Regions from separate parts of the Arthrobacter sp. MDT2-16 genome, predicted to be linked through region 2. Evidence: predicted binding sites of a transcription regulator. Region 2 holds the regulator's gene; the other holds the start of a gene.

Region 1 (10,077 bases), 350 kb from region 2:
GGCCTTGCCGATGCCCGACGCCGCCCCGGTCACCAGGGCGATGCGCCCGGCATGGGACTTCGGCTTCGGCATGCGGGCGAGCTTGGCCTCCTCGAGGGCCCAGTACTCGATGCGGAACTTCTCCGCCTCGTCGATGGGGGAGTAGGTGGAGATGGCCTCGGCACCGCGCATCACGTTGATCGCGTTGAGGTAGAACTCACCGGCGACCCGGGCTGTCTGCTTGTTGGCGCCGAAGGAGAACATGCCGACGCCGGGCACCAGCACGATCGCGGGATCCGCGCCGCGCATGGCGGGGGAGTCCGGCGTGGCATGCCGGTCGTAGTAGGCGGCGTAGTCCGCGCGGTACTCGGTGTGCAGTTCGCGCAGGCGCAGCAGGCAGCTCTCGACGTCGGCGCCGGCCGGGAGGTCGAGGATCAGCGGCTTGACCTTGGTGCGGAGGAAGTGGTCGGGGCAGCTCGTGCCGAGCGCACCCAGCCGGGGGTGGTTCGCCGACGCGAGGAAGTCTAGGACGCGGGGGTCGTCGATGAAGTGGCCCACCTGCGCCCTGTCCGTGGAGGCGAGCCCTCGGATGGTCGGGGCGAGGGCGGCGGCCTTCGCGCGGCGATCTGCCTCGGGCAGCGCGGCGTAGCCCTCGAGGGCCGGTCCGAAGGGCTCCGGCCGGCCGTGCTCGGCGATGTACCGCTCGGCCGTCTCGATGATCTCCAGGGAGTTCGCCTCGGCCTCCGCGGAGGTCTCACCCCACGCGGTGATGCCGTGGCCGCCGAGGATCGTGCCGATGGCCTCGGGGTTCGCGGCCTTGATCGCGGCGATGTCGAGCCCGAGCTGGAAACCGGGACGACGCCAGGGCACCCAGACGACCTTCGACCCGAAGACGGTGGAGGTGAGCGCCTCACCGTCCGCGGCCGTCGCGACAGCGATGCCCGAGTCGGGGTGGAGGTGGTCCACATGGGCTGCGTCGACGAGGCCGTGCATGGCCGTGTCGATGGAGGGTGCCGCCCCGCCCTTGCCGTGCAGGGTGTAGTCGAACGCGGCGACCATCTCGTCCTCGCGCTCCACGCCCGGGTAGACGCTCTGGAGGGCGCGCATGCGGTCGAGGCGGAGGACCGCGAGTCCTGACTCCTTCAGCGTCCCGAGGTCACCGCCGGAGCCCTTGACCCAGAGCAGCTCGACGTCCTCGCCGGTCACCGGGTCGACCCCCCTGCCCTTTGCCGAGGTGTTGCCGCCGGCGTAGTTCGTGTTCCGCTTGTCGGCGCCCAGCCGGTTGGAGCGCTCGATGAGCTCACCGACCGTGGGGTTGGTCGAGGTGGTCATGGGTCCCGTCGTCGTCGTCACTGTCATGCTCCCCATCCGGCCTGCTGGCCGCCCTGTCGTTCGGTGTTGATCCTGTCCTGGTAGCCGGTCTCCCGGTAGGCCGCCATCGGGTCGGCGGGCAGGCCCTTCGACTCGCGCCACTGCGCCAGGGCGGGCCGCACATCCGTGTAGAAGGCGTCCATCAGGATGGCGTTGGCGCCCAGGACGTCGCCGGACTGCTGCGCCGCGGTGAGCGCGGGGCGGTCGACGAGCAGCGCGCGCGCCGTCATCTCCTGCACGTTCAGCACCGAGCGGATCTGGCCGGGGATCTTCTCCTCGAGGTTGTGGCACTGGTCCAGCATCAGCGCGATCCCGCTCGACGGGTCGAGGCCTCCGCCGCGGACCACCTCGGCCATGATGCGGAAGAGCTGGAACGGGTCGGCGGCCCCCACGATGAGGTCGTCGTCGGCGTAGAAGCGCGAGTTGAAGTCGAAGGAGCCGAGCTTCCCGAGGCGGATGAGCTGCGCCACGATGAACTCGATGTTGGTCCCCGGGGCGTGGTGGCCGGTGTCGAGGCAGACGAGCGCCTTCTCGCCGAGCTGCAGGCAGTGCGCGTAGGAGGTGCCCCAGTCGGGGACGTCCGTGTGGTAGAACGCCGGCTCGAAGAACTTGTACTCGAGCACGAGCCGCTGGTCCTCGCCGAGGCGGTCGTAGACCTTCCGCAGCGAGTCCTGGAGCCAGTCCTGACGGGAGCGCATGTCCGCCTGGCCGGGGTAGTTCGAGCCGTCGGCGAGCCAGATCTTCAGGTCCCGGGAACCGGTGACGTTCATGACCTCGATGCACTCGTACATGTGGTCGATCGCCTTGTTCCGCACGGCGGCGTCGCTGTGGGTCAGGCTGCCGAACTTGTAGTCGTCGTCCTGGAAGGTGTTGCTGTTGATGGTGCCCAGCCGCACGCCGTGGTCAGCCGCGTGGGAGGCCAGGATCCCGTAGTCGTCCACCTTGTCCCAGGGGATGTGCAGTGCGACGCTCGGGGCGAGACCGGTCAGCTTGTTGACCATGCCCGCGTCGGCGATCTTCTCCTCGACGGTGCGGGGAGTGCCGGGGGTCGCGAACACCTTGAAACGTGTTCCGGAATTGCCGTAGGCCCAGGAGGGAACCTCGATGGCGAGCTGATCCAGCTCCGCGGCGATGTCGTCGATGACAGTCATGTACTCTCTCCAGCGTCGGAAGGGTGAGCGGCCGCTGCATGCTCCGTGGCACCGCGGGCGGCGAATATTCGGGTGTCGTCACCTGCCCGGAACGGGCCGGGAAGCGACGAGAGGATCGTCGTGCTTTTGAATCGTTTCATTAGCACGTTTCAAAGTTATCCTTGCTCCAGACCGAGTGTCAACAGTCCTGCCGGTCCGGCCGAACCACGGCCGGACCCGAGCGTCGAGGTAGTCGAGGGAACCATGGAGAGCCGACCCGTCAGCATCAAGGACGTCGCCGACCGGGCAGGGGTGGCGGTGGGCACGGTGTCCAACGTGCTGAACCATCCCGCACGCGTCTCGTCCGCCACCCGTGAGCGTGTCCAGGGCGCGATCGACGCGCTCGGCTTCGTGCGGAACGACGCCGCCCGGCAGCTCCGGGCGGGCCAGAGCCGCACCATCGGGCTCGTCGTGCTCGACGTCGGCAACCCGTTCTTCTCCTCCCTCGCCCGCGCCGCGGAGGACTGCGCGGCCGAGAACGGCAGCACCGTGGTGCTCGGCGACAGCGGCCAGGACGCCGATCGCGAGGCCCGCTACATCGACGTCTTCGAGCAACAGCGCGTCCAGGGCATGCTCATCTCCCCGGTCGGCGATGTAGGGCCCCGCGTCGAGGCCCTGCGCACGCGCGGGATGCCGGTGGTGCTGGTGGACCGCACCGATGCGCAGCGGCGCTGCAGCTCGGTGTCCGTGGACGACGTCGCCGGAGGCTACATGGCGGTACGCCACCTCCTCGACGCGGGACGGCGGCGCATCGTGTTCGTGGGGACCCGGGCCGACTACCGCCAGGTGGCCGATCGGCTCGCCGGCGCGCGCCAGGCGGTCGAGGAGCACGACGGCGCGGTCCTCGAGGTCGTCGAGGCCGGGGCCATGACGGTCCTCGCCGGCCGCGACGTCGGCGACGGGATCGCCCAGCGACCCAGGGGGGAACTGCCCGACGGCGTCTTCTGCGCCAACGACCTCCTCGCGATCGGCGTCATGCAGGCTGTGCTGATGATCCACGGCCTGCGGATCCCCGAGGACATCGCCCTCATCGGGTATGACGACATCGACTTCTCGGCCTCCGCGGTGGTCCCGCTGTCGAGCGTCCGCAAGCCGACCACGCTCATGGGGAGAACCGCCGTCGAGCTCCTCCTCGAGGAGATCGAGGGCCCGGCATCGCGGCGCCGCCAGGTCATCTTCGACCCGGAGCTCGTGGAGCGCGGCAGCACCCGGGCGGTGGTCGGCGCCGTCGGCTGACTCCGCGGCACCCGAGGTCACAGGTCGGTCTCGGGCTGTTGACGGTGATGTGGGTCACGCCTACTATTCGAGGTGAACCGATGCTCTGAAACGATTCATTTTTCCTGAGGAGTCGCAGTGACGCACTTCGACGGTGGCAGCGAAGCCACAGATCCGACCGCTCCGGAGCGGGCCTCGGTCCTGAGCCTCAGGGGAGCGCTGAAGACCTTCGGGCCTGTGGTGGCCCTCGCTGACGGCACCATCGACCTCGCCGCCGGTGAGATCCACGCGCTGGTCGGTGAGAACGGGGCGGGCAAGTCCACGCTCGTGAAGATCCTCGCCGGGGTGCACCAGCCCGACGCCGGTGAGTTCCTCGTGGCGGGGCGGGCCGTCAGCTTCCGCAACGTCGCCGACAGCAAGGCCGCCGGCATCTCGGTCATCTACCAGGAACCCACCCTCTTCCCCGATCTCACGGTGGCCGAGAACATCTTCATCGGGCGCCAGCCGAAGGGCCGCTTCGGCCTCATCAGCCGCCTCGAGATGCGCCGGCGCGCCAAGGAGCTGTTCGACCAGCTCGGCGTCCCGATCGACCCGGACCGCGTGGCGGAAGGCCTGTCCATCGCCGACCAGCAGATCATCGAGATCGCCAAGGCCATCTCCCTGGACGCCCGCGTGCTGGTCATGGACGAGCCCACGGCGGCGCTCAGCGGCGTCGAGGTGGAGCGCCTGTTCGCCGTCGCCCGCCGCCTGCGCGACGCCGGCAGCGGCATCCTCTTCATCTCCCACCGCTTCGACGAGGTCTTCGGACTGTGCGACCGCATCACCGTCATGCGCGACGGCACCTACATCGCCACGCACGAGACGGATGCGACGTCGGTCGAGGCGATCGTCCGCGAGATGGTGGGCCGCGACATCGACGCCCTGTTCCCCAAGACCGAGACGCAGGCGGGTGAGGTCGTCCTGCGTGTCCGCGGACTGACCCGGCCCGGTGTCTTCCACGACATCGACTTCGAGGTGCGCGCAGGCGAGATCGTGGCACTCTCGGGCCTCGTGGGGGCCGGGCGCACCGAGGTGGCCCGGGCGGTCTTCGGCATCGACCGCTACGAGTCGGGCACCGTCGAGATGTCCGGGCGGCCGCTGCGGCACAGGGACCCCCGCGCCGCGATCGACGCCGGGATCGGCTTCGTCCCGGAGGACCGGCGCAAGCAGGGACTCGTCATGGACCTGTCCGTCGAGCGCAACACCGCCCTGACGCTCCGGCACTCGCTCGCACGCTTCGGCGTCATCAGCGCCCGCGCCGAGCGTGCGGCCGCCGAGACGTGGGGCAGGCGCCTGCAGGTGAAGGCCGGTTCTCCCGAGCACGCCGTCTCCACCCTGTCCGGTGGCAACCAGCAGAAGGTGGTCCTCGCGAAATGGCTCGCGACGGATCCGAAGCTGCTCATCGTCGACGAACCCACCCGCGGGATCGACGTCGGCACGAAGGCGGAGGTGCACCGGCTCCTGTCCGAGCTCGCCGGGCGGGGGATCGCGATCCTCATGATCTCCTCCGAGCTCCCCGAGGTGCTGGGCATGGCCGACCGCGTGCTGGTCATGCGCGAGGGCCGGATCACCGGCCACCTCGACCGGTCCGAGGCCACCGCCGAGACCGTCATGCACGCAGCCACCGCATCCCTGGAGTCCTCGCGATGAGCCTCGACCGCACGGTAGGCGCGGCTCCCGCGCACCCCACCCCCGGGCACTCCCGTCCTTCGCCGCTCGCCTCCTTCCTCAGGCTCCGCGAACTCCCGGTGATCCTCGCCCTCGTGATCCTCGTGGCGGTGACCGCGGCCCTCAACCCGCTGTTCCTCAGCGAGCAGGGCATCAAGGACCTCCTGCTCAACGCGACCATCCTGATGATCCTCGCCGTCGGCCAGACCCTCGTGATCATCACCCGGAACATCGACCTGTCGGTGGGTTCCATCCTCGGACTCGTGGCCTTCGGCACCGGCAGCATCTTCGTGGCCGCCCCGAACCTGCCGATCATCGCGGTGTTCGTGCTCGGCATGCTGTTCGGCGCGGTGCTCGGAGCCCTGAACGGCCTGCTGATCACCATCGCGAAGGTCCCGGCCCTCGTCATCACGCTCGGCACCCTGTACATCTTCCGCGGCATCAACAACGCCTGGGCGGGCGGGACCCAGTACTTCGCCGGTGACCGCCCCGAGGCGTTCGGCAACCTGTCCGTGGACACGATCCTCGGGTTCCCCGTGATCACCCTGATCGCCGTCGTCGTCGTCGCGATCGTCGCGGTGTACATGCTCGGGACCAGACCCGGCCGCGACCTCTACGCCATCGGCTCCGACCCCGACGCCGCCCGGCTCTTCGGCATCCCCGTCACCCGCCGGGTCCTCCTCGCCTTCGTGGTGAACGGCCTGCTGGCCGGACTGGCGGGCGTGCTGTACGCCAGCCGCTTCAACTCGGTGGGCGCGACGACGGGCTCCGGACTCGAGCTCGACGTCGTCGCAGCGGCCGTGGTGGGCGGCGTCGCGATCTTCGGCGGCAGCGGCACCGTGGTGGGCGCCACGATCGGCGCCCTCCTGCTGACCACCATCACCAGCGCCCTGACGGCCCTGCGGGTGGACAAGTTCTGGCAGCAGGCCATCGTGGGCATCCTCATCCTCGCGGCCGTGGTCATCGACCGCATCGCCAGCGTGCGGTCGGCCCGCAAGCTGCGCATAGCGGAGGCCCGCAATGTCTGATCCGTCGCGTTCCCGGACCGCCGTCGATCCCGAGCAGGGCCCGACGGAGAAACCAGTGAGAGGCAAGCGCATGGCCGCCCCAGGTACGAGGACCTCCGAGGAGAAGAGCACGCGCCGGCCCGCCGCGGGGAAGGCGGACACCACCAAGGTGCTCGCCGTCCCCAAGGGCCGCACGGGCGCCGCGCGGGTCCTGCTCGGACGCGACGCGATCATGATCTACGTGCTCGTCGTCGTCGTGCTCTACGCGAGCATCGCCATCCCGCGCTTCGCCTCGCCCGTCACCGTCGGCTTCCTGCTCCTGGACGTGATCCCCACGCTGCTCATCGCCCTGCCGATGACGCTCGTGATCATCTCCGGCGAGATCGACCTCTCGGTGGCGAGCATCGCCGGGCTCACCAGCGCCCTCATGGGCGTCCTCTGGCAGGGCGGCATGCCGATCGCGCTCGTCCTGGTGATCTGCGTCCTCGCTGGCCTCATGGCCGGCGCGTTCAACGGGGTGCTCATCGCCTATCTCGGTCTGCCGTCCCTCGCCGTCACGATCGGCACGCTCGCCCTGTTCCGCGGCCTCGCCCTCGTGGTGATCGGCGACAACGCGGTGGCGAACTTCCCGCCCGGGCTCACGTCGTTCTTCACCTCGAAGATCGGCGGCACGGGGATCCCCACGGTGATGATCGGCGTGGTGGTGCTGATCATCGCGTTCGCCGTCGTCCTGCACTTCACGCCGTTCGGCCGAGGGCTCTTCGCCCTCGGATACAGCAGGGAGGCCGCGACCTTCGTGGGCATCGACGTGGCCCGCTCCAAGTTCGTGCTCTACCTGGCCACCGGGACCGTCTCGGCGCTCGCCGGCATCTACTGGACGCTCCGCTACTCGAGCGCCCGCAGCGACAACGCGAGCGGACTCGAGCTGGCGGTCATCGCCGCCGTGCTGCTGGGCGGCGTCTCGATCTTCGGCGGCAAGGGGTCCATCCCGGGCGTGCTCGCCGGTGTGCTGCTGATCGGCACCATCAACTACGCGCTCAAACTGGACCGCGTCTCCGAGGTGGTCCTCATCATCGTGACGGGGTCCCTTCTCATCCTCTCCGTGGTGGCGCCGAACATCGCCGCCGCCGTCCAGCGGGCACGCCATGCCAGGCAGGTCCGCGCAGCACCACTTCCCTAGGCCGTCCCCCTGGGGTTGCACCCGGCGTCTGGTTCCCAGCGCCCTTCGAAAGGAAAAACGATGAGGTCTATTCATTCCGGATCCACCCGGCGCCGGGCGGCGTTCGCGGCTCTCGCGACGAGCGCCGCGCTGGTCCTCAGTGCCTGCGGTGGCGGTGCGGCCACCGAGGGTGGCGGCGGCACGGAAGGCGGCGGCGCAGGAGCGGACGGCGAGCAGACGATCACGTTCATCCCCAAACAGCTCAACAACCCCTACACCGACGTGGTGCTGGGCGGCGGCGAGGACGGCGCGACGGAGGCCGGGTTCGTCTCCTCCGAGGTGGTCGGCCCGCTGGATGCCAGCGCCTCCAGCCAGGTGTCCTTCATCAACGCCGAGACGCAGCGCGGCACCAACGTGATCGTGATCGCCGCCAACGATCCCGACGCCGTCGGGCCCGCCCTCGAGGAAGCCCGCACCGCGGGTGCCAAGATCGTCGCGTTCGACTCCGACACCAACCCCGATTACCGCGACCTCTTCGTCAGCCAGGTCAACGCCAAGGACGTGGCCCTGATTCAGCTCGAGCTCATCTCGGAGCAGATCGGCGGCGAGGGCGAGATCGCGATCCTCTCGGCCACCGCCAACGCCACCAACCAGAACGAATGGATCAAGTTCATGGAGGAGGAGCTCGCCGCCAACCCCGACTACGCGAACATCGAGCTCGTGGCGAAGGTGTACGGCGACGACGACGACACCAAGTCCTTCCAGGAGGCCCAGGGCCTGCTGCAGGCCTACCCGGACCTCAAGGGCATCATCTCGCCGACGACGGTGGGCATCGCCGCGACGGCGCGGTACCTCTCCACGTCGGAGTACAAGGGCAAGGTGGCGCTGACCGGGCTCGGACTGCCGAACGAGATGCGGCCGTTCGTCAAGGACGGCACGGTCTCCGAGTTCGCCCTCTGGGACCCGGCACAGCTCGGCTACGTGGCGGCCTTCGCGGGCAAGGCGCTGGCCGACGGCTCGATCACCGGCGAGGTCGGCGACTCCTTCGAGGCCGGTGAGCTCGGCGAGCGCGAGGTCGGCGAGGGCGGGATCGTGCTGGTGGGCCCGCCCACCGTGTTCAACGCGGAGAACATCGACGACTACGACTTCTAGTCGCACGGGCGGGGCGCTCCTTCCGGGCGCCCCGCCCTCGTCCGTCCCCCTGCCCCCGTCCCGCCCGTCCCAGGAGCACCCATGACCAGCGACTCCCCGGTCTCGTCCTCCGCCCCGCTCGCGCTGTCCGGACTGCTCGAGCCGATCCGCCGCCGTCCTACCCGGCTCGGGCTCGTCTCGGGCGGGCTCGGCGCGTACTGGCCGCAGTTCCCCGATCTCCTGCCGCAGCTGCAGGAATCGGCCCGCTACGTCACCGATCGGTTCACCGCGCTCGACGCCGACGTGACCGACGTCGGCTTCGTCTCCGACGCCCGCGAGGCGGCGGTGGCCGCCGAGCAGCTGAGGCGCGCGGACTGCGACCTGATCGTCATCTTCCTCACCACCTACCTGACGTCGTCGATGGTGCTGCCGATCGCGCAGCGCTCCCAGACCCCGGTCCTCGTGATCGACCTGCAGCCCACCGAGGCCATGGACCATGCCAATTTCGACACCGGCAAGTGGCTCGCGTACTGCGGCCAGTGCCCGGTGCCCGAGGTCGCGAACGTCTTCAGGCGCGCCGGCATCCCGTTCCGGTCGGTGTCCGGGTACCTCACGCAGGAGTCCGCGTGGGAGCGCATCGACCAGTGGGTCCACGCGGCAGCGGTGCGCGGCAGGCTGCGGCACGCCCGCCACGGGCTCATGGGGCACGTGTACCCGGGCATGCTCGACGTCTCCACCGACTCCACCACCGTCTCGACGACGTTCGGCTCGCACGTGGAGGTGGTCGAGTTCGACGACCTGCGCGAGTTCGTCGGTGAGGTGACGGACGGGCAGGTCCGCGAGCGCATGGCGTTGGCCCGCAGCCTCTTCACCGTGGACGGGTCGGTGGACGACGACGACTTCGCGTGGGGCGCGAAGGTCTCGGTGGGGCTCGACCGGCTCGTCACGGAGTTCGACCTCGACTCCCTCGCCTACTACCACCGCGGCCTCGCGGGGGAGCAGCACGAACGCCTCGGGGCGGGAATGATCCTCGGTGCCTCGATCCTCACCGCGCGTGGCGTCCCCATGGCGGGCGAGTACGAACTGCGGACCTCCATCGCCATGCTGGCGGCGCAGGCCATGGGTGCCGGCGGCTCCTTCACGGAGATCCAGGCGCTCAACTTCTTCGACAACGTGGTGGAGATGGGCCACGACGGACCGGCCCATCTCGCGGTCAGCGCCGCCGACCCCCTGCTGCGCGGGCTCGGGGTCTACCACGGCAAGCGCGGCTGGGGCGTCTCGGTGGAGTTCGACGTGCGCCACGGGCCCGTCACCACGT
Region 2 (10,077 bases):
AGGCGGCCATCGAGACCTTCGAGGCGCGAGGCCTGACGCGTGTCGTCGCCGACGGCGCACGGGCCGCGACGGCGAGGGCCGCCGCGATCACGCGCGAGCTCGCGGAACCGTCGCAGTCCTGACGGGCTGTGCGGACCGGGCCGGCAGGGCCCAGACCGTCAGCAGCGCGACCGGCAGGACCACGCCGAGACCCGTGAACAGCCGCAGCGGCAGCGGACCCTCGCCCGAGACCGTGCCCGTGAGCGTCAGGGTGACGGTGATCGAGGAGAACATCATCACGGGGACGAGGGCACCGAGCAGCGCCCGGCTCAGGGCGCGGCGGGCTCCTGTCCGGGATCGGGCGAAGACGTGGCCGACCGGGAAGAGGAGGGCGATCCACACCCAGTGGTGGAACCACGAGATGGGCGAGATCGCGAGCATCACGACGGCGTTGGCCGCGACGGCACGCAGGGAGTCGCCCTCGCGGTCCGCGCGGCGGATGGCGAGGTAGCCCACGGCCACGACGCCCAGGGACGCGAGCAGCCAGGCGGGCCCCTGGAGGGTCTCGGGCAGCCCGGACTGGGCGACGATCGAGTTCAGCGACACGTTGTAGAGGTCCGCCGTCGCTCCTACCCGGGAGGCGTCGAACAGGGCATCCAGCCAGAAGACCACCGACTCGCGGGGCGCCAGGAGCCACCCGAGGGCGACCGTCGAGGCGAAGGACGCCGCCATCCACGCGAGCGAGCGCCAGTCGCGCCGCGCGAGGAACACGAGGCCGAAGGCGAGCGGCGTGAGCTTGATGCCCGCGGCGACGCCGATCAGGACTCCAGAGGGCAGGCGGGTGGAGCGGAGCAGGTCGGCGAGGATCAGCACCATCAGCAGCGCATTGACCTGGCCGAAGCCGAGGCCCTCCCGCCACGGCCCGCTGATGCCGATCAGCAGCATCGCCGCCAGGACCGCGACAGGCATGCCCCAGGCACTGCGTGGAGCGGTGTTCCCCTGGGCGCCGGGGCCGGCGGACCGCAGGTACCGCACGACGACGACGGCCACCCCGACGAGGCAGGCGCACGAGAGCGCCGTGACGATCCCGAGGGCTACCGCCTCCGGGAGCAGCGCGAGCGGCACGAAGAGGATCGCGGCGAACGGCGGGTACGTGAACGGCAGCCCGCGGGTGTCCGTCTGCACGAGCGCGTCGTCGTACAGCTCCTTGTCCCCGGCCAGCCCGAGCAGCGCCAGCGCGCCCTCGCGGTACACCGAGAGGTCGAGCCCGTGGATCTGCGCCGCGAGGACGACGACGGCGAGCACGAGGGCACCGCCCACCGCTGCCATCGCGCCGAGGGGTCCGCGACGGCGCTGCGCCGTCGTCGGCGCGCCTCCGAGGGACAGGCGTCGGCGCATCCCCCCGGACGTACGCGTCCCCGCCGCCCGCCGGAGGTCCGCACCGGGCACGTCAGGGCCGGCCGGCAAAGCGCTCGAGCAGGTCCACGTGTCCGGAGACGATCAGCATGTCGCGGCCGGACACCTTGGTGTCGGGACGCGCGTAGGTGAAGTCCTCGCCCGGCGACTTCACCCCGACCACCGTGACGCCGTACTTGGAACGCACGGAGGACTCCGCGAGGGTGAAGCCCTGTGTCTCCTTGGGCGGGTACATCTTCACGATCGCGAAGCCGTCGTCGAACTCGATGAAGTCCAGCATCCGGCCGCCCACGAGGTGAGCGGCGCGCTGCCCGGCGTCGGCCTCGGGGTAGATCACGTGGTTGGCGCCGATGCGCTTGAGGATCTTGCCGTGGGAGGGCGTGATGGCCTTGACCCAGAGGTGGTCGATGCCGAGGTCCACGAGGTTGGCCGTGATCAGCACACTGGACTCGATCGAGGTGCCCACTCCCACGACGGCGGCCGAGAACTCCTGGGCGCCGAGCTGGCGGAGCGAGTCGAGGTTCGTCGCATCGGCCTCGACCACGTGGGTGAGGATGCCTGCGAACTTCTGCACGAGCTGCGGGTCCCGCTCGATTGCGAGCACTTCGCGGCCCTGCCGCACGAGCTGTTCGGCGGTGGCCGCGCCGAAGCGGCCGAGGCCGATCACGAGGACGGGTGCGTTGTGGGCGGGTCTTTCAGCCAATGATCGGCCTCTCGTCTGGGTAGCGGTAGAGCGTGCTGCGTTGCCTCAGCGCGAGGGCCGAGGCGAGGGTGATGGTGCCCATGCGCCCTGCGAACATCAGGGCGGACAGGACGTACTTGCCCTCCGGCGGCAGTTCCGCGCTGAGGTTGGTACTGAGGCCGCAGGTCGCGAAGGCGGAGATGACCTCGAACACCACCTTGTCGAGCGGCTCGTCCGTCATGCGCAGCAGCAGGCCGCTGCCGATCAGGACGAGCGTGGCGCCCATGAAGATGACCGAGATGGCCACGCGCATCACCCCGGAGGGGATGGTCCGGCCCCACGCGCGGACGTCCGCGTCACCGCGGGCCTCGGCCACGATGGCGAGGAACATGACGGCGATGGTGGTCACCTTGATCCCGCCGGCGGTGGAGGCGGAACCCCCGCCTGCGAACATGAGGGCGTCCGTCAGGAGCATCGTCGTCGTCGTCATGTCGTTCTGGTCCACGAGGTTGAACCCGCCGGAGCGGGTCATGACCGAGGCGAAGAGAGCATGGATGGACTTGTCGACGACGCCGAGGTTCGCGATGGTGCGGTCGTTCTCCCACTCGAGGAAGCCCCAGGCGAAGGTCCCGGCCACCAGGAGGATCAGCGACACCGACACCGTGAGCTTGGCGTGCAGCGTCCACTTGCTGAAGCGGTGGCGCACCTGGACGAGGACCATGATCACCGGGAAGCCGAGGCTGCCCAGGAACACCCCGACCATGAGCGGGGTCAGGATCCACAGGTCCGTCTCGTAGGGCACCAGGCCATCGCTGTGGGGGGTGAAACCGGCGTTGTTGAAGGCGGAGATGGAGTAGAAGATGCCGTGCCAGAGCGCCTGCCACCAGGGTTCCCCGAGGATCATGAACCGGGGGATCAGGACGACGGCGAGGACGATCTCGATCAGCACCGACGTGGTGATGACGATCCGCAGGAGCGTGCCGATCTCGCCGAGGCGGCTGGCGTTGTTCAGCGCTTCCTGGGCCAGCAGTTTGCCGCGCACGCCGAGCCGCTTGCTCACGATCAGCGCGAGGAGGGAGGCGAGGGTCAGGGTGCCCAGTCCGCCGATGAAGATGCCGAGCAGGATCACCAGCTGGCCGAAGAAGGACCAGTGCGTGGCGGTGGACACGACGGTGAGGCCCGTGACGCACACCGCCGACACCGCGGTGAAGAAGGCGTCGTGCAGGGGTGTGACCTGCCGGTCGCTGGACGCCACGGGCAGGCTCAGCAGCACCGTGAAGACGAGGATGACAGCGGTGAAGATGAGGAGGGCGAGGCGTGCGGGTGAGCTGTTCGCGAAGGAGTCGATGAAGTCCCGGATCGAGGCCAGCAGCCTGACGTACCCGTTCCGATCGTCCTTCAGCCACCGTGGCTGTTGACTTAGCATTGACGCCCGCTCTGCCCCGTTTGCTGGTCCTTCCGCCGAAGCGGGCCGAAAAAAATACTTCCTGCAGTAGTAAAGCACTCTCCCGGCGCGCGACACCGGAATATCGCCCATCGCGTAGCCTTGCTGCAATGTCTACGCACTCCGGGTCCGCGGTTCCCCTCCAGGTCGTCTGGGACGAATCCATGCTGTCCTACGACTTCGGCGGCCAGCACCCCATGAACCCGGAGAGACTGCATCTCACCGCCCGGCTCATGCGCGAGTGCGGCCTGCTCGATCTCCGGCAGGTGGCGGTCGCCCCTCCGTTCGTCGCCTCCGACGAGGAGCTGGCGACGGTCCACAGCGCGGACTACATCAGCGCGGTGCGGCACGTGAGCAGCAACCCGGACGCCTCCGATGCAGCCAAGGGTCTCGGCACCGAGGACAACCCGGCGTTCGCCGGCATGCACGAGGCCAGTGCCCGCCTCGCGGGCGGCTCGCTCGCCGCTGCCGAGGCGCTGCTGCAGGGCACGGCCGTGCGGGCGGTCAACTTCGGCGGGGGGATGCACCATGCCGCCCGGTCGCGGGCCAGTGGGTTCTGCATCTACAACGACACGGCGGCCTCGATCCAGCGTCTGCTCGACCGCGGTGCGCAGCGGGTCCTCTACGTCGACGTCGACGCCCATCACGGAGACGGTACGCAGAGCATCTTCTGGGACGACCGCCGCGTCCTCACCATCTCCCTGCACGAGACGGGCATGAGTCTCTTCCCCGGGACGGGGTTCGCCAACGAGACCGGGGGGCCCGGCGCCGAGGGGTATGCGGTGAATGTCGCCCTGCCCACGCTGTCCGGGGATGCGGCGGTCCTGAGGGCGTTCCACGCCGTCGTGCCGCAGCTGGCGGAGGCCTTCGCGCCGGACGTCATCGTGAGCCAGCACGGGTGCGACTCCCACCGCGAGGATCCCCTCACCAACCTGCGGGTCAGCGTCGACGCCCAGCACGCGATGATGCTGGGCGTGCGGGAGCTCGCGGACCGCCTCTGCGGAGGACGATGGATCGCCACCGGCGGCGGCGGGTACGCCCTCACCAGCGTGGTGCCGCGCTCCTGGGCCCTGCTCGTGGCCGTCGCGGCCGAAGCGGCGACCGGACCGAGGACCCCGGTCCCCGCCGCCTGGCGGGAGTACGTGCTCGAGCGGCACGGCGTGGACACCCCGGGCCTCATGGGTGACGGGGCGGACACCTGGTGGCGTTCCTGGGAGGTCGGCTACGACCCGAACGACGACCTGGACCGCACCGTGATGGCCACGCGGAAGGCGGTCTTCCCGCTGCACGGCCTCGACCCCTGGTTCGACTGACCCGCCTTCCGACGCATGATGCCGTCGGGCGTATATATCGCTAGGGTGGGCGGATGGGAATCGATGATGTATTCGCCGTCATCGCCGAAGGCACGCGCAGGCAGATCCTCAGGACCCTGCGTGACGGCGACAGGGCGGTGGGGGAGCTCGTGATCGAGCTGCAGGTGAGCCAGCCGACGGTGTCCAAGCACCTCAAGGTCCTGCGTGAGGCGGGACTGGTGACGATGAGGGCCCAGGGCCAGAAGCGCTACTACTCACTGGACACCGCACCCCTCGGCCACGTGCGCGAGTGGCTCGCCGGATTCGACGCGGAGGGTTCATCCGGTCCCGCCCCGGGAGTTCCCGACACAGGGCAGCAGGACCGGGCCGGATCGGCGCTGGAGACGGTGTCCGGGGCGATCGCGGCGGCGGATCCGGACGCGGCGGAAGCCGAGGTGCTGGCCACCGAGGTCCTCGTGGCACCGGAACCCGCCGGGGTCGACGCCCCGAGGCCCCCCATCGGCAGGACCATGGGCCGGGCGGCCGAGCGGGCCGCGGACCTGCTCTCGCAGTTGCGGCGCCGTCGCGACCCCTCCTCGTAGCAGTCCTGATGCGGAGATGCACGGGCTGCCCGTCTCTTTCACTTGGATAACATCAGCCACTACAGTGGATCCTTAGGCGGATCATCCCCGTGCCACAAGGCGACACGCCGAGCGGTCGCTCGAGGGGTACGCTCCTCGATGCCGGTCGGGTGAAGCCTTGGCCCCCATGTGAAGGAAAAGTGGTGTGATGGCGGACGGGAACAACTTCTCGGATGTGCAGTTCCTGACGGTCGCGGAAGTGGCCGATCTCCTGCGCGTATCGAAGATGACCGTGTACCGGCTCGTCCACGCCGGGGACCTGCCGGCCGTTCAGTTCGGCCGCTCCTACCGCGTCCCCGAATCCGCCGTGGGCGAGTTCCTCCGCAACGCCCAGGTGGACGGCCAGACGGAGAGCGCTTGAGCCGCTGGTGGCCGTCCGGTCCGTTCTCCAAACGGATGTACCCTGTTAAGGAGCGTTTTGGGCGGGCTTCTCGCCCGCTCGACTTATTGCATCATCCGGGCAACTGCCAGCAGGCACACGCCATTCGCCACCAGTGCGGGTCTCCGGCTTCCGGCCGTGGTCCGTGCTGGCACCACGACAGTCTGTGAGGACTCTATGGGTTCAGTTATCAAGAAGCGCCGCAAGCGTATGGCCAAGAAGAAGCACCGCAAGCTGCTTCGCAAGACGCGCCACCAGCGCCGCAACAAGAAGTAGCCAGCATCCGGCGTCACGCCGGAGCCGACCGGCCCGGATCTCCGCCCTCGTGGCAGGGGAGCCGGGCCGTCGTCGTTCCCGGGGTGGGCGGCTGCCGGCCCGTCAGCGGCTCCTGAACCGTGAGAAGCCGCGCCACAGCCCGTAGATGGAGCCGGCGACGGTGGCCGCGCGCAGCCCGAACGTCGCCGCGCGGCGGCCGCTGCGGAAGTCGTAGACCGGCCAGTTGTTGGCCCGCGCGTGGCGTCGGAGCCTGCTGTCGGGGTTGATGGCCACGGGGTGGCCGACGACGGTCAGCAGGGGGATGTCGTTGTAGGAGTCGCTGTAGCCCCAGCAGCGTGCGAGGTCGAGGTCCTCGCGTTCCGCGAGTTCCAGCACGGCGGCGGCCTTGGCGGGCCCGTGCAGGAACTCGCCCACCAGCTTGCCCGTGTAGAGACCCTCCGCGACCTCGCCCACCGTGCCGAGGGCGCCGGTCAGCCCGAGGCGGCTGGAGATGACGCCCGCCACCTCCACCGGCGTTCCCGTCACGAGCCAGACCTGGCGGCCGGAGGAGAGGTGCTGCTCGGCCAGGGCGCGGGCGCCGGGCCAGATCTTCGACGCGATCATCTCGTCGTAGACCTCCTCACCGAGCGCCAGGATGTCCTCGTGGGCGATGCCGATCGCGAAGGCGAGCGCCGCGTCCCGCACCGAGTTGACGTCCGTCATGGTCTCGCCGCGCATGATGAACCGCAGCTGCTTCCACGCGAGGCCGGCGGCGAACCGCAGGGTGAACGCCCTCCGCTGGTACATCTTGCGGGCCACGTGGAACAGGCTCGCGCCACGCATCAGTGTGTTGTCGACGTCGAAGAACGCCGCTTCGCCCTGCGACGGTACCGGCGGCTCTGGGAGGGGCTGCGTGCCCCGGGCGGCGTCCGGCATGTTCCGAGTGTAGTTGTTCGCCCCCGGGCCCCCGCTGCGGCGCGGCGGTACGCTGGGAGCATGAAATCACCCGCCGAGATGCCGGGTCCGGGCGTCGTGCTCCTGACCCGCCCCGAGTGCCACCTCTGCGAGGACGCTCGGAACGTCGTCGCGCGCGTGACAGCCGATGTCGGGGTGGGCTGGCAGGAGCTGTCGGTCACCCAGGCGCCCGCGCTCGGGGTGCGGTTCGCCGAGGAGTTGCCCGTCCTGTTCATTGACGGCGTGCAGCGCGATTTCTGGTCCATCGACGAGGCCAGGCTGCGTCGGCTCCTGTCGCGGCCGCCGGGCGGCTGAGCCCTGGGCGGGCGCCGCTTCACCGGCTTGGTGGCCCCGCGCCGTCGGCATACAGTGGTGATACTCCCGCCCCGACGACGAGGTCCGGAGTATCCGCCCGTCCATCGCGGACGGTGGCGCTAGCGACGGAGCCGATGACAGTGACAACGCCGGACATGCCAGGCCTACGCCCCGTGGGTGACGGGGCACGCCACATCCCGCCCGCGTCGGTGGCCCGCCTCACCATCTACCTGAGGGCACTCAACTCCCTCCTTGCCGAGGGGACCGAACGCGTGTCCTCCGAGGAGCTGGCGGACGCCGCCGGCGTGAACTCGCCGATGCTGCGGAAGGACCTCTCCTACCTCGGGTCCTACGGCACGCGCGGAGTCGGCTACGACGTCCAGGTCCTCAACCGGCAGATCTCGATCGCGCTCGGACTGACCCTCGACTGGCGCGTGGCCATCATCGGTGCGGGCAACCTCGGCCGCGCGCTCGCAGGGTACTCGGGGTTCGTGTCGCGGGGATTCGAGATCGTGGCGCTCTTCGACGCGGACCAGCTGGTCGTCGGCACCGAGGTCGGGTACCTGCGGGTCAGTGCGATCAGCGAGCTGGAAGCGGTGCTGGAGCGGACGCGGACCAATATGGCGGTCCTCTCGGTGCCCGGGTCCGTGGCGCAGGAACTGTGCGACAGGCTCGTGGCCGCCGGCATCTCGAGCATCCTCAGCTTCGCGCCCGTGGTGCTGCAGGTGCCGCCGCACGTCCAGCTGCGCAAGGTGGACATGTCCACGGAGCTGCAGATCCTCGCCTACCACGCGCAGAGGGCGCAGGAGCCGGACCTCGGTCCGATCTCCCGCGCCCAGTAGGAAGCGCGGCCGCCCGGCTCAGTACCCGAGCCTCTGCGGCGCGAAGTAGGGCCGTGCGGGCTTGAGGTAGGTCATCACGACGCCGGCGGCCCCGACCAGCATCACGAGCACGCTGAGCGCCATCGACAGCGCCGGTGTCTCGGGCATCGTCTGCCCGCCGGCCGCGGCCGCCTGACTCGCGAGCGGCAGCAGGAGCAGGGTGCCGAGCGTGATCACCACGTTCAGCGCGGCGAGCACGGTCGCGGTGATGCGCGCCCAGTTCTGGCCCTTGCGGATGAAGATCGCGAGGACCACGTAGACGGCAGCGAAGAGGACGGCGAAGACCACCGTCAGCCCCAGACCGAACGACGCGCCGGCCACGTCGGGCACCTCGGTGGTCAGGGCGGAGATGAGCGAGGACAGCAGGTAGAGCACGCCCGCAGCCAGGATCAGGTAGTAGGCCCTCATGACCTCCCTGGGTGCCGGCCCCTTCTCCACGGGTCCGGCAGCGCCGGCCGACGTGGGATAGGCATAGCCCGAGGGCTGAGCCGCCTGGTAGCCGTAGGGGCTCTGCTGGCTGTACGGGCCCGGCTGGCTGCTCCCGTCCGCGCCGGGCGGGTTCCATCCCCGGCCGTCGTTCTGTCCGGTTCCCGGGTTGTCCTGTGGCGTGCTCATCGCGGCGTCCTCCGTTGCGCTCTCATTCGGTCATCCTTCCGCCGGTGCCCCCATGGACGCGCCCAGCGTGGATGGGGTCGCTGCAAGACTAAGTTCGTCGGCCACCGGAGACAACAGGGCTCGACGCAGACGGCCGGCGCCGTCGGGAGGACGGCGCCGGCCAGGGCGTGGAAGGGGCGGCGCGGGGCCGCCTCATGTCGGTGTGGGACGGGTCAGACAGCGACGGCGGCAGGTGCCACGAATGCCGCGTCGATCGTGATGGTCACCTTGTCGCCCACGAGGACGCCGCCGGCTTCGAGGGCTGCGTTCCAGGTGAGGCCGAAGTCCTTGCGGGAGATGCTCGTCGAGGCGGAGACGCCGGCGCGGGTGGCGCCGAAGGGGTCCACTGCCACGCCGTTGAACTCGGCGTCGAGGACCACGGGGCGGGTGATGCCGCGGATGGTGAGGTCACCGTTGATCCGGTAGGTCTCGCCCGAGCCCTCGTGCGAGGTGGACACGAACGTCATTTCGGGGAACTCCTCGACGTCGAAGAAGTCCGCGCCCTTGACGTGGGCGTCGCGGTTCTCGTCGCCGGAGGTGAAGGATGCGGTCCGGATGGTCGCCGAGATGCTGGAATCCTCGAGGGAGGACCCTACGGTGAGGGAGGCGTCGACGTCGCGGAAGGCGCCGCGCACCTTGCTGATGCCGGCGTGGCGGACGCTGAAGCCGACCTCGCTGTGCGCGGGATCGAAGGACCAGGTGCCGGTGGTGAGGCTGGAGGGAACGGTCATGATGAACTCCTGTGAGGCTGAGCGGTGGGTACGGGATAGATAAGCATGCGTATGCATGTTTTATTCCACACTTTCCTCAAAGGTTCAACTGAACGCCCTCAGCAGAAGGAATCGGAGCGATTCGCTCTCGTGTACGCGCATGCGGGAAACTGGGAGGATGCAGCGATCAACCGTCCACCTGGTGCGCCACGGTGAGGTCCACAACCCCGACGGCGTCCTCTACGGACGGCTTCCCGAGTTCCATCTCTCCGAGCTGGGGCGCCGCATGGCCGCCCAGATGGCCGACCACTTCGAACGGCGGCGGGACGACGGCGCCAATATCGTGCACCTCGTGGCGTCCCCGCTCACCCGTGCCCAGGAGACCGCGCAGCCGGTCGCGGACGCGCTCGGTCTCGGCATCACCACCGACGAGCGCATCATCGAGGCGGAGAACCGCTTCGAGGGCATGTCGCGG

Evidence for each region. The regulator Rex, encoded in region 2, represses fermentation and respiration genes when NADH is low (regulators of the CRP and FNR family bind a similar motif). The targets are predictions, from matches to a motif close to CTTGTGAANNNNTTCACAAG.
Region 1: the regulator Rex is predicted to act here: its motif matches at 2,625-2,644, upstream of rhaI (L-rhamnose isomerase).

What each region holds. Positions count from the first base shown of each region.
Region 1 covers NZ_JBTNDP010000001.1:751,230-761,306, reverse strand. Annotated here, with positions in the region: gene ACX80N_RS03740 (bifunctional aldolase/short-chain dehydrogenase) at 1-1,338, opposite strand, end outside; gene rhaI (L-rhamnose isomerase) at 1,335-2,501, opposite strand; gene ACX80N_RS03730 (LacI family DNA-binding transcriptional regulator) at 2,745-3,776, shown strand; gene ACX80N_RS03725 (sugar ABC transporter ATP-binding protein) at 3,894-5,444, shown strand; gene ACX80N_RS03720 (ABC transporter permease) at 5,441-6,490, shown strand; gene ACX80N_RS03715 (ABC transporter permease) at 6,561-7,649, shown strand; gene rhaS (rhamnose ABC transporter substrate-binding protein) at 7,710-8,780, shown strand; gene ACX80N_RS03705 (arabinose isomerase) at 8,862-10,077, shown strand, end outside.
Region 2 covers NZ_JBTNDP010000001.1:399,709-409,785, reverse strand. Annotated here, with positions in the region: gene proC (pyrroline-5-carboxylate reductase) at 1-122, shown strand, start outside; gene ACX80N_RS02035 (glycosyltransferase 87 family protein) at 88-1,377, opposite strand; gene ACX80N_RS02030 (potassium channel family protein) at 1,430-2,098, opposite strand; gene ACX80N_RS02025 (TrkH family potassium uptake protein) at 2,091-3,503, opposite strand; gene ACX80N_RS02020 (acetoin utilization protein AcuC) at 3,632-4,834, shown strand; gene ACX80N_RS02015 (ArsR/SmtB family transcription factor) at 4,888-5,415, shown strand; gene ACX80N_RS02010 (helix-turn-helix domain-containing protein) at 5,603-5,815, shown strand; gene ACX80N_RS02005 (30S ribosomal protein bS22) at 6,011-6,109, shown strand; gene ACX80N_RS02000 (HAD family hydrolase) at 6,212-7,024, opposite strand; gene ACX80N_RS01995 (glutaredoxin family protein) at 7,085-7,357, shown strand; gene ACX80N_RS01990 (redox-sensing transcriptional repressor Rex) at 7,492-8,199, shown strand; gene ACX80N_RS01985 (hypothetical protein) at 8,218-8,853, opposite strand; gene ACX80N_RS01980 (YceI family protein) at 9,066-9,623, opposite strand; gene ACX80N_RS01975 (histidine phosphatase family protein) at 9,781-10,077, shown strand, end outside.